One region of the Massilia sp. 05N420 genome, then DNA from elsewhere that is predicted to be linked to it. Evidence: predicted binding sites of a transcription regulator. Region 1 holds the regulator's gene; the other holds the start of a gene.
What was found. The regulator sigma-54, encoded in region 1, starts transcription at its own class of promoters, with help from an activator protein. The targets are predictions, from matches to a motif close to TGGCANGNAANCTGCTTT.
Positions count from the first base shown of each region.

Region 1 (5,427 bases):
CCTTGTCGATCACCAGCGCGCGCACGCCTTCCAGCACTTCGCCGTGTTCGAAGTTGCGGCGCACCAGCGAGCGCTCCATGCGCAGGCAGGCAGCCACGTCCATCGTGGCGCCGCGCACCAGCATCTCGCGCGTCACGCACATCATCAGCGGCGAGCGCTGGCGCATCGCGGCCAGGGCCTTCTGCGCGAATGGGGTGTCATCGCCCTCCAGCGAGACCATCACGGCCTGTACCGAGTCGGCGCCAAAGTGCCTGTCGACCAGCGCGCGTTGCGCTTCGAGTTCGCTGGCGCCGGCCTGCTGCGCGAACGGCGCGGCGAAGGCGCGGATCGCATCGGCCAGCTGCTTGCCCGGCGTCGCAGCGATCAGCGCATGCAGTGCCGGCAGTTCGGCGCCCGGCACGAACACGTCGGCCAGGCCGACGTAGAGCGCATCGGCGGCGCCGATGGTCAGCCCCGTCAGTCCCAGATGCATGCCGAGCGCGCCCGGCGCATGCGACAGGAAGTGGCTGCCGCCGACGTCCGGGAACAGGCCGATGTTCACCTCGGGCATGGCCATCTTCGTGCGTTCGGTCACGATGCGCAGGCCGGTCTCGGGCCCGCCCTGGGCGATACCCATGCCGCCGCCCATGACCACGCCGTCCATCAACGAGATATAGGGTTTCGGATAGAAGTGGATCAGGTGGTTCAGCGCGTATTCTTCGGTAAAGAAGTCTTCCAGCAGCGCACTGCCTCCAGTGGGCGTGGCGCGCCCGGCCTGGTGGAAGAAGCGGATGTCGCCGCCTGCGCACAGGGCTTTCTCGCTGCTGCTCTTGATAACGACGGCGTCGACGTTCGAATCGTCGCGCCAGGCCAGCAGGGTCTCCGTCAGTGCGCGCACCATCTCCAGCGACAGCGAGTTCAGGGCCTTGGGACGGTCGAGGGTAATGATGCCGGTGCCGCTGGCAACGCGGGTCTGCACGTATTCGCTCATGTTCTTTTATTTATTGAAATGGAAAACGGCATTGTAGCGCGGCCCGGAAAACGAAAAGGGCGCCAGATGCGCCCTTCCTTGCTTGTGCTGCGCCAGCGGAAGGATCACGCTGTAGCGGCAGCTTCTCCTCCATCGTTGGGTATGCGCTTGAGCGGTGTACTACTGTGATCCTGCAGCATCTGCTTGTACTTCTGCACCTGCCGGTCGAGCCGGTCCATCAGCATGTCGATCGCGGCGTACAAGTCGTGCGCGGCGCTGGCGACGTGAACGATCTTGCCGGCGAGGCGCAAGTTGATCTCGGCCTTCTGGCGTTTTTCTTTCTCGGTGAGATTGTCAATGCAGAGGATGACGTGGGAGTCGATCACTTGATCGAAATGGCGGGTGATGCGTTCGAGCTTGTTCTGTACGTATTCACGGATTGCCGGGGTTACATCGAGATGATGTCCGCTGATAGTGAGATTCATACACACTCCTTTGATGATGCGCTGCCTGTCGTACGCGCATACCACGCACCAGGGCAGCGTTGTTGCAAGAAGCTTGCTGCAAGAGCTTGCTGAAAGAGCTTGCTACAGAGATTTACGGAGGCTGACGGGAGGGATCTTCAGCGCCTCGCGGTATTTCGCTACCGTGCGGCGTGCGATAACCATTCCCTGTTCCCCTAGCATCTCCGCGATCTTGCTGTCGGATAAAGGGTTTTTGGGGTCTTCTGCTCCTGTGAGTTGTACGATGAGAGCCCGGATCGCGGTCGAGGAGGCTTCTCCTCCTGCCTCGGTCGCGACGTGACTCCCGAAAAAGTACTTCAACTCGAACATGCCGTGCGGCGTCAGCATGTATTTCTGAGTTGTGACACGAGAAATTGTGCTCTCGTGTAGACCTAGTGTATCAGCTATCTCACGTAAAACAAGGGGCCGCATGGCAACGGCGCCATGGGAGAAAAAGTTCCGCTGGCGCTCCACGATTGCTTGAGCTACCCGAAGGATAGTATCGAAGCGCTGGCGCATGTTTTTGATGAGCCATTTTGCTTCCTGCAACTGCGCCGCCAGCTGGGATTCCGATTTTCCCTGCTTCATCAAGGTGGCATACAGGCTGTTCACGCGCAGGCGCGGCATCACCTCGGGATTCAGCTGCACGCTCCAGCCGTCCTTCGCGCGGCGCACGATCACGTCCGGCACCACGAAGTCGGAAACGTCGGAAGCGAAGGCCGCGCCCGGATGCGGATTGCAATGGCGGATCACGGCCTGGGCTTCGCGCAGGTCTTCGTCGTCGCAGTCGAGGGCTTTCTTGAGCTTGTTGAATTCGCGCTGCGCGAACCAGGTCAGGTAGCGTTCGACGATGGTCAGCGCCATGCGCCGCGTGACCAGCGGCACGCCCGGCATGCGGCGGATCTGCAGCGCCAGGCATTCGGCGGCGCTGCGCGCGCCCACGCCGGGCGGGTCCATGCTTTGCACCAGCGCCAGTGCGGTGCGCAGCTCCTCGAATTCCACTTCGAGTTCGGCCGGCAGGCGCGCATGCAGCTCGTCCAGGGTTTCTTCGAGGTAGCCGTTGTCGTCGAGGGTGTCGACGACGATCTCGACCAGCGCGCAATCGCGCGGCGACATGCAGGTCAGGCGTACCTGCTCCATCAAGTGTTCGCGCAGCGAGACCGGGCTGGCTTCCAGCTGCGGGCGGCCATCCTCTTCCTCGCCGCCGCTGCCGCTGCCGGAACGGCCAGACTCGCCCCAGTCCATGTCGTGCTCGGCGCCGCCGGCATCGCCGTTGTCGCTGTCGCCGCCTTCGGCTTCGGCGCCACCGCCGCCATTGCCCTCCTCGCCCTGGCTGGACGAGGGCGGCGAGTCGGGCGTGGTCGAGGTCGACGCGCCGTTGTTGATCGCGCCGTCGGCCAGCAGGCGCACCGAGTGGTCGAGCGGATCGTCGAGGCGTTCGAGCAGCGGGTTGTCGCTGAGGACCTGTTCAATCTCCTGGTGCAGCTCGAGAGTGGACAGCTGCAGCAGCCGGATCGACTGCTGGAGTTGCGGTGTCAGCGCAAGGTGCTGTGAGGTCTTGAGTTGCAGCGTCTGTTTCATGACTACATCCGGAAATGTTCACCCAGGTAGACGCGGCGGACGGATTCATTCGCGATGATGTCGTCCGGGCGTCCCGACGCCAGCACCGCGCCCTGGTTGATGATGTAGGCACGGTCGCAGATGCCGAGCGTCTCGCGCACGTTGTGGTCGGTGATCAGGACGCCGATGCCGCGCTCCTTCAGGAAGCGCACGATGCGCTGGATCTCGATCACCGCGATCGGATCGACGCCGGCAAACGGCTCGTCCAGCAGCACGAAGCGCGGGTTGGTGGCGAGGGCGCGCGCAATCTCCACGCGGCGCCGTTCGCCGCCCGACAGCGACAGCGCCGGGTTCTCGCGCAGCTTCTCGATCTGCAGCTCGGCCAGCAGCTCGTTGAGGCGCTCCTCGATGCGGTTCTTGCCCAGCGGCTTGCCGTCCTCGCGCTGCAGTTCCAGCACGGCGCGGATGTTCTCCTCCACCGTCAGCTTGCGGAACACCGAGGCTTCCTGCGGCAGGTAGGACAGGCCCAGCATGGCGCGCCGGTGGATCGGCAGGCTGGTGATGTCGGTGCCGTTGATGACGATGGCGCCGGCGTCGGCCGGCACCAGGCCCACGATCATGTAGAACGAGGTCGTCTTGCCGGCGCCGTTCGGGCCGAGCAGGCCGACCACCTCGCCGCAGGCGACCTGCAGCGAAACGTCGCGCACCACCAGGCGCTTGCCGTAGCTTTTCTGCAGCCCCTTGGCCACCAGGGTGCTGCCGCCGCTCGCGATGGCGGCGGCGTCTGCGTGTACATCCATCATTGCTTTCCTGCTTCCGGTTGCCCGGCCGACGCAGTGCGGCGCGGATAAAAAGTAAAACTGGCGCGGGCCTTGCCGGGCCTGTCGACGCCGCTCGGGTCGTTCAGGTTCAGCAGGACTTCCTTGCGCGCATCGTAGGCGATGAATTCGCCGCCCATTTCACGCATCACGTTGCGGCCTTCCAGCTGCCTGATGGCGGCGTTCGAACTGAACTTGACGACCTCGGTGCGCTCGTCGTACTCGATGCGCTCGGCCTGGCCTTCGTCCCACTGCTCGGGGCCGCTGTCGCGCTTCTGGCGGAACGACGCCGGCTTGCCGGGCGCCGCGACCAGGACGATGGTCTTGTAACCGTCCGGCGCTTCCTTGATCTCGGCACGCTCGGCCTTCAGCAGCATGGTGCCGCGGGTGGCGGTCACGCCGCCGGTCAGGACCACGGTTTGCGTGACCTGGTCCAGGGTCCCGTTGCCGCCGACCACCTTCAGCGGCTTGAGCGCATCCGCCCGCTCCGCCTGCGCCAGCGGCGCCAGCAACAGCGCGGCAGCGGCAAGGACGGCCTTCATTTACTGCTTCCCTGCCGGCGCCGCCGGCGTGGTCGCGGGAGCCGCCGCCGGCGCGGTACGGCGCGGCGCGATGATGATCGTGCCGCGTCCGCCGCCCGGCTTGCTTTCGCCGCTGGTGTCGTTGAACACGTTGGCCTGCTCGGTGCGGTTGTCGTAGGAGATGAACGGGCCGTTCACCTCGCTGGTCATGCGCTTGCCTTCGAGCTGCTTGACGACCGCGTTCGAGAACAGCTTGACCAGCTCGGTGCGCTCGTCGTATTCGATGCGCTGGGCCTGGCCTTCGACCCACAGGTCGGGGCCGCCGTCACGCTTCTGGCGGAAGGTCGCGGGCTGGCCCGGCGCGGCGGTCAGGGTCACCGCCATATAGCCTTCCGGCGATTCCGTGAGCACGGCCTTGTCGGCCTTGATCGTCAGGGTGCCGCGGGTCAGCACGACGTTGCCGGTGAAGGTGCGGGTCTGGGTGACCTCGTCGATGTGCGCGTTGTTGAAATCGATCTTGGCCTGCTTGAGAGAATCCGCACGCTCCGCCGAGGCGGTCAGGCTTGCCAGCGACAGCGCGGCGACAGCGAGTATTTTTTTCATTGTTTTCCTTTCGGCGGGAAGATGAGTTCTCCGCGGCCGCCCAGCGTCACCTGCTGTGTGGCGTTGTTGGCGACCATGCCGACGCCGGTGACCGAGGCGGCGCCGAGCGTCATCTGGATCGGCTTGTCGGTCTTCGAGATTTCCTCGTCCGGCAGCACGGTCAGCGCCTCGGTGCGGATGCGCATCGGCTTCGAGGTGGCGCTGCCGGGACGCGAGATGTCGACATTGCCGATCAGGTCGATCTGGTTCTGGTCCTGGTTGACGTTGGCGGTGTTCGCCGTCATCGTCATGTGCGGCCGGTCGGTGCTCATGCTCTGCACGACCGGCTTGTCGATCACCGAGGTGTTGTTGGCCGGGCGGTGGGTCAGGCGCTCGCCCGAGATCACGTAGCGCGGCTGGCCAGCTTCCGACATCCGCACGAAGCTGAAGTTGTCGATGATGTAGTCCGGATCGTCGCCCACGTCGACGCGGTG
Region 1 covers NZ_JBFTMX010000015.1:220,691-226,117, forward strand. Annotated here, with positions in the region: gene AC1DIX_RS12230 (enoyl-CoA hydratase/isomerase family protein) at 1-970, opposite strand, end outside; gene hpf (ribosome hibernation-promoting factor, HPF/YfiA family) at 1,075-1,434, opposite strand; gene AC1DIX_RS12240 (RNA polymerase factor sigma-54) at 1,537-3,033, opposite strand; gene lptB (LPS export ABC transporter ATP-binding protein) at 3,036-3,812, opposite strand; gene lptA (lipopolysaccharide transport periplasmic protein LptA) at 3,812-4,372, opposite strand; gene lptA (lipopolysaccharide transport periplasmic protein LptA) at 4,373-4,954, opposite strand; gene lptC (LPS export ABC transporter periplasmic protein LptC) at 4,951-5,427, opposite strand, start outside.

Region 2 (5,427 bases), on a different contig from region 1:
GAACGGCAGCCGGCAGGACCGCAGCCCGAATCACGGCCGGCGAAGGCTTCAGGCGCGACTCGAAGCGAACCGTCCTGAAGCCGCCCTGCGCCAGGCGGCCAGCGCGCACCTGGTCCTTCGCGCTCGAATGCGTCTTGTCGTCCAGCTCCACCACCGCGACGACTTCGCAGCGCCGGTTGCAGACGACGTAATCGATGCGCTGTTGCGCGATGCGCAGGCGGTCGCCGTGGGCGCGCTTGCGGTCCGCGGCGGCGGATTCGAGCAGGGCCGCCATTCCTACCTGGGGAAAGATGTAATGCTCGGGCAGGGCCGCGACCAGCCTGCCGAAAAATTCCATTTCGTTTTCCGTCATGATGGCGCGGCGCGTGTAGGCCGGCGCCGGGCCGCGTCTCTTCGCCTGGCGCAGTGCGAACCCCATGAGCAGCGCGAGCACCAAAAGCACTGCCATGAGGACGTATGCGATATTCATAGCCGATCTTTCTTTGATGCAATTGAAGGATCAGCAGGATAGCAAGCAAGGGGGCCCGGAAAATCCTCGCTTTGTAACTACAGCAACTTCTTCACTTCGTTCTGGCGCCGCCCTCGAACCAGGCCGCGACCTGGGCCCGCTCGGCATCCGTCATATTCGTCATGTTCGCCAGCGGCATGGCCTTCAGCTGCACGGCCTGCTGGTAGATGCGCTGGGCGTTCTGCGTGATGCCGTGCGGGTTGTCCAGCATCACGCCGGCCGGCGCGGTGGCGAAGCCGGGCTGCGTCGGATGGGCCGAATGGCAGGACACGCAGCGCTGCTGCAGGATGCCCTGCACCACCGCGAACTGCGCGCCGGCATCGGCTGCGGCCGGGGCCGCCGCCGGCGGTTTCGGGGCGATCGCCACGGCCACCGCCAGCAGCAGCACCACGCCCACGGCCGGGTACTTCCATTCGACCCGGCCCTTGTGGCGCAGGTTGAAGAAGTGGCGGATGAAGACGCCGGCCAGCATGATCGCGGCCAGCACCGCCCAGGCGTGCTCGTGGCGGTAAGTCATGGCGAAGTGGTTGCTGATCATGATGAACAGCACCGGCAGCGTGAAGTAGTTGTTGTGGACGCTGCGCTGCTTGCCGCGCATGCCGTAGACGGGGTCGGGCTTCTGGCCGGCGATCATCGCATCCACCATCTTGCGCTGGCCCGGGATGATGACCATCGCCACGTTGGCGACCATGATGGTGCCGATCATCGCGCCGACGTGGATATAGGCCGCGCGCCCGCTCAGCCAGTGGGTCAGCGCCCAGGCGGCCGCGCTCAGGAAGACGAACATCACCGCGCCGAAGGCCAGGTCGTGCTTGCCCAGCTTCGAGCGGCACAGCAGGTCGTAGACGATCCAGCCCACCACCAGGCTGCCGAGACCGAGGCCGATGGCCTGCCAGCTCGACAGGTCGGCCACGCTGCGGTCGACCATCATGGCCTGGGCATTGAAGTAGTAGACGATGGTCAGCAGGGCGAAGCCCGACAGCCAGGTCGAATAGGCTTCCCACTTGAACCAGTGCAGTTCCTCGGGCAGCTCGGCGGGCGCGACCAGGTACTTTTGCGGGTTGTAGAAGCCGCCGCCGTGCACGGCCCACAGCTCGCCGGCCACGCCCTTCTTCGCCAGTTCGCTGCCGGGCGCCGGCGGCCGCAGGGAGTTGTCGAGCCAGACGAAGTAGAAAGAGGCGCCGATCCAGGCGATGCCGGTGATGACATGCAGCCAGCGCACCAGCAGGTTCATCCATTCGAGGCCGTACGGAAGCAGGTAGTCCATGCACATCCTTTGCACGTGTGATTACGAGAAGATACGCCGGTTTCCATTTATTCAACATGAAAAATATCGTATATTCGACATAAGCACACGCATATGACCTTCCGATGAGCAGCCTGCCCCAGCACCTCGACCTGCACCTGATCCGCATCCTCTACCTGCTGCTGGTGGAAAAGAACGTGTCGCGCGTGGCCCTCAAGCTGAACCAGCCCCAGCCGTCTATCTCGGCCTCGCTGCGCAAGCTCCGCGAACTGACCGGCGATCCGCTGCTGGTGCGCGGCGCGCGCGGCATGGTGCCGACCCAGCATGGCGAGAGCCTGCTCGCACCGGCCAAGCGCATCCTCGACGAAACCGAGAGCCTGTTCATCAGGAAGTCGCCCTTCGTGCCCGAGCAGGCGGCGCGCACCTTCCACATCGCCGCCCCGGATTACCTGGACACCCAGTTCCTGCCGAGCGTGGTGGCCTCGATCCGCCGCGGCGCGCCCAACAGCAAGGTCGCCATCCACCACCTGGGGCCGGGCACCGACTACCTGCGCATGCTGTCGGACGGCGAGATCGACCTCGTGATCGCCAACTGGGACGAGCCGCCGGCCCACCTGCACATCTCGAAGCTGTTCGAAGACCCGATCATCTGCACCATGCGCGCAGAAAGTGCCTACGCGCGCCGCACGGCCGGCGATGCGATGACGCTCGAGGACTACCTGAGCCTGCCGCACGTGGCGCCCTCGCCGATGCTGCCCGGTTATCACGGCGTCATCGACGCCTTCCTGGAACGCCAGGGCATGCAGCGCAAGGTGGCGGTCGAGTCGCCCTACTTCGGCCTGATTCCCTACATGCTGACGCAGACCGACCTGGTGCTGACAACCGGCCGCCAGTTCATCCGCTTCTACGAAAAGACGCTGCCGCTGAAGAACTTCACGGTGCCGATCAAGTTCCCGCCGATGCGCTTCTATCAACTCTGGCACCAGCGGGTGCACCAGTCGCCCGAGCACAAGTGGCTGCGCGACCTGGTGACGGCGGCGGCCCAGGCCCTCGTCAAAGGCTGAGACGTTCCTTTTTGGCGCACGCCTGCACCTCGGCAGTGCAGACGCACGCGAACGGGGCGCTACGTGACTTCCGCCCGCGGCCGGTGCATTCTCGGGGCCTTCCTTCACTAAATTGGAACGCTTATTGCTACCAAGAAGTGCTAACGCTGTTTTCACGCACTTTTTTGGAAAGACTTGCATGGATGCCTACAAAACCGGGGCCGACGCGCTCTTCATCCTGCTCGGCGGGATCATGATCCTGGCGATGCACGCCGGCTTTGCCTTTCTCGAACTGGGAACGGTGCGCCGCAAGAACCAGGTCAACGCCCTGGTCAAGATCCTGATCGACTTTGCCGTCTCGACCATCGCCTACTTCTTCGTCGGCTATGGCATCGCCTACGGCATGCACTTCTTCGGCAGTACCGATACCCTGGTGGCGAAGAACGGCTATGAACTCGTCAAGTTCTTCTTCCTGCTGACCTTCGCCGCGGCGATCCCGGCCATCATCTCGGGCGGCATCGCCGAACGCGCCAAGTTCCACCCGCAGATGGCCGCCACCGCCGTGCTGGTCGGCCTGGTCTATCCCCTCTTCGAGGGCATCGCCTGGAACAACCGCTTCGGCATCCAGGACTGGCTGCATACCGTCTTCGGCGCGCCCTTCCACGACTTCGCCGGTTCGGTGGTGGTGCACGCGGTGGGCGGCTGGGCCGCGCTGCCGGCGGTGCTGCTGCTGGGCGCGCGCCGCGGCCGCTATGCGAAGGACGGACGCATCGCCGCCCACCCGCCCTCGAACATCCCCTTCCTGGCGCTGGGCGCCTGGATCCTGACGGTGGGCTGGTTCGGCTTCAACGTGATGAGCGCCCAGACCCTCGACAAGATGAACGGCCTGGTGGCGGTGAATTCCCTGATGGCGCTGACAGGCGGCACCCTGACCGCCTTCGTCATGGGCCGCAACGACCCCGGCTTCGTCTACAACGGACCGCTGGCCGGCCTGGTGGCGGTGTGCGCCGGCTCGGACCTGATGCATCCGCTCGGCGCCCTGGTCACCGGCGCGGTCGCCGGCGCGATGTTCGTCTCGCTGTTCACGCTGGCGCAGAACCGCTGGAAGATCGACGACGTGCTGGGCGTGTGGCCGCTGCACGGCCTGTGCGGCGCCTGGGGCGGCATCGCGGCCGGCATCTTCGGCAGCCGCGCGCTGGGCGGGCTGGGCGGCGTCTCCATCTGGTCTCAGCTGGTCGGCACCGTGCTCGGCATCGTCATTTCCGGGCTCGGCAGCTGGATCGTGTACGGCCTGCTGAAGAAGACGGTGGGCCTGCGCCTGGATCCGGAACAGGAATTCGACGGCGCCGACCTGTCGATCCACCGCATCAGCGCCACGCCGGAGCGCGAGACCACCTTCCAGTAGATTCCTTCCCCCCGTGCGGGGGAAGCCGTCAATGCATGAACCCGGCCCCGAACATCGCCAGCACGGCGACCGCCATCACGCCGGTACAGATCCAGCCGAGCACGCGCAGCCGGCCCGAGATCTTCAGCTCGCCCATGATCTTCGTGCTCGAGGCCACCGCCATCATGATCACCATGACCGGCACCGCGATCACGCCGTTCAGCACCGCGCTCCAGTAGAGCGCCTTGATCGGGTCGATCGGCGCGAAGTTGATGCCGATCCCGGCCAGGGTCGAGACGATGATGATGGCGTAGAACTTGCGCGCCYCCGAGAACTTGGAATCCAGGCTGCTCTTCCAGTGGAAGGTGCCGGCCATCGCATAGGCGGCCGAACCGGCCAGCACCGGAATCGCCAGCAGGCCGGTGCCGACGATGCCCAGCGCGAACAGGAGGAAGGCCAGTTCGCCGGCGACCGGCTTCAATGCGGTTGCGGCCTGGGCCGAAGTCTGCAGGTCGAGCGTGCCGTGCGCGTGCAGGGTGGTGGCGGTGGTCAGCATGATGAAGAAGGCGACCAGGTTCGACACCGCCATGCCGACCAGGGTGTCGAAGCGGATCCGGCGGAACTGCGCCTTCACCTGTTCCGGCGCGCGCCGCAGCGGCTGCGCATCGGCGTCCGCGCGCAGCTCCTCGACTTCCTGCGAAGCCTGCCAGAAGAACAGGTAGGGGCTGATGGTGGTGCCGAATACGGCGACGATGGTGGTCAGGTATTCCTTGTGCCACTCCAGGCGCGGCAGCAGCGTGGCATGCAGCACCTCGCCCCAGGGCACGCGCACCACGAACACGGTGGCGACATAGGCCAGCAGCACCAGGGTCAGCCATTTCAGCAGGTTGACGTAGCGCTGGTAGGGAATGAAGACCTGCAGCAGGATCGACAGCACGCCGAATCCGACCGCGTAGTAATGGGGTTTGCCGGGAGCGACCAGGGCCATCGCGTCGCCCATCGCCGAGATGTCGGCCGCGATGTTGATGACGTTCGCGACCAGCAGCAGGCCGACGATCAGCCAGACCAGCCGGCGCGGCGCGAAACGCTGCAGGTTGGTGGCCAGGCCGCGGCCGGTGACCCGGCCGATGTGGGCGCTGATCACCTGGATCGCCACCATCAGCGGATAGGTGAGCAGCAGGGTCCACAGCAGGTTGAAGCCGAACTGGGCCCCGGCCTGGGAGTAGGTCGCGATGCCGCTCGGGTC
Region 2 covers NZ_JBFTMX010000016.1:192,318-197,744, reverse strand. Annotated here, with positions in the region: gene AC1DIX_RS13385 (DUF2726 domain-containing protein) at 1-448, opposite strand, end outside; gene AC1DIX_RS13380 (urate hydroxylase PuuD) at 561-1,775, opposite strand; gene AC1DIX_RS13375 (LysR substrate-binding domain-containing protein) at 1,880-2,818, shown strand; gene AC1DIX_RS13370 (ammonium transporter) at 2,997-4,202, shown strand; gene AC1DIX_RS13365 (Nramp family divalent metal transporter) at 4,231-5,427, opposite strand, start outside.
Region 2: the regulator sigma-54 is predicted to act here: its motif matches at 2,932-2,949, upstream of AC1DIX_RS13370 (ammonium transporter).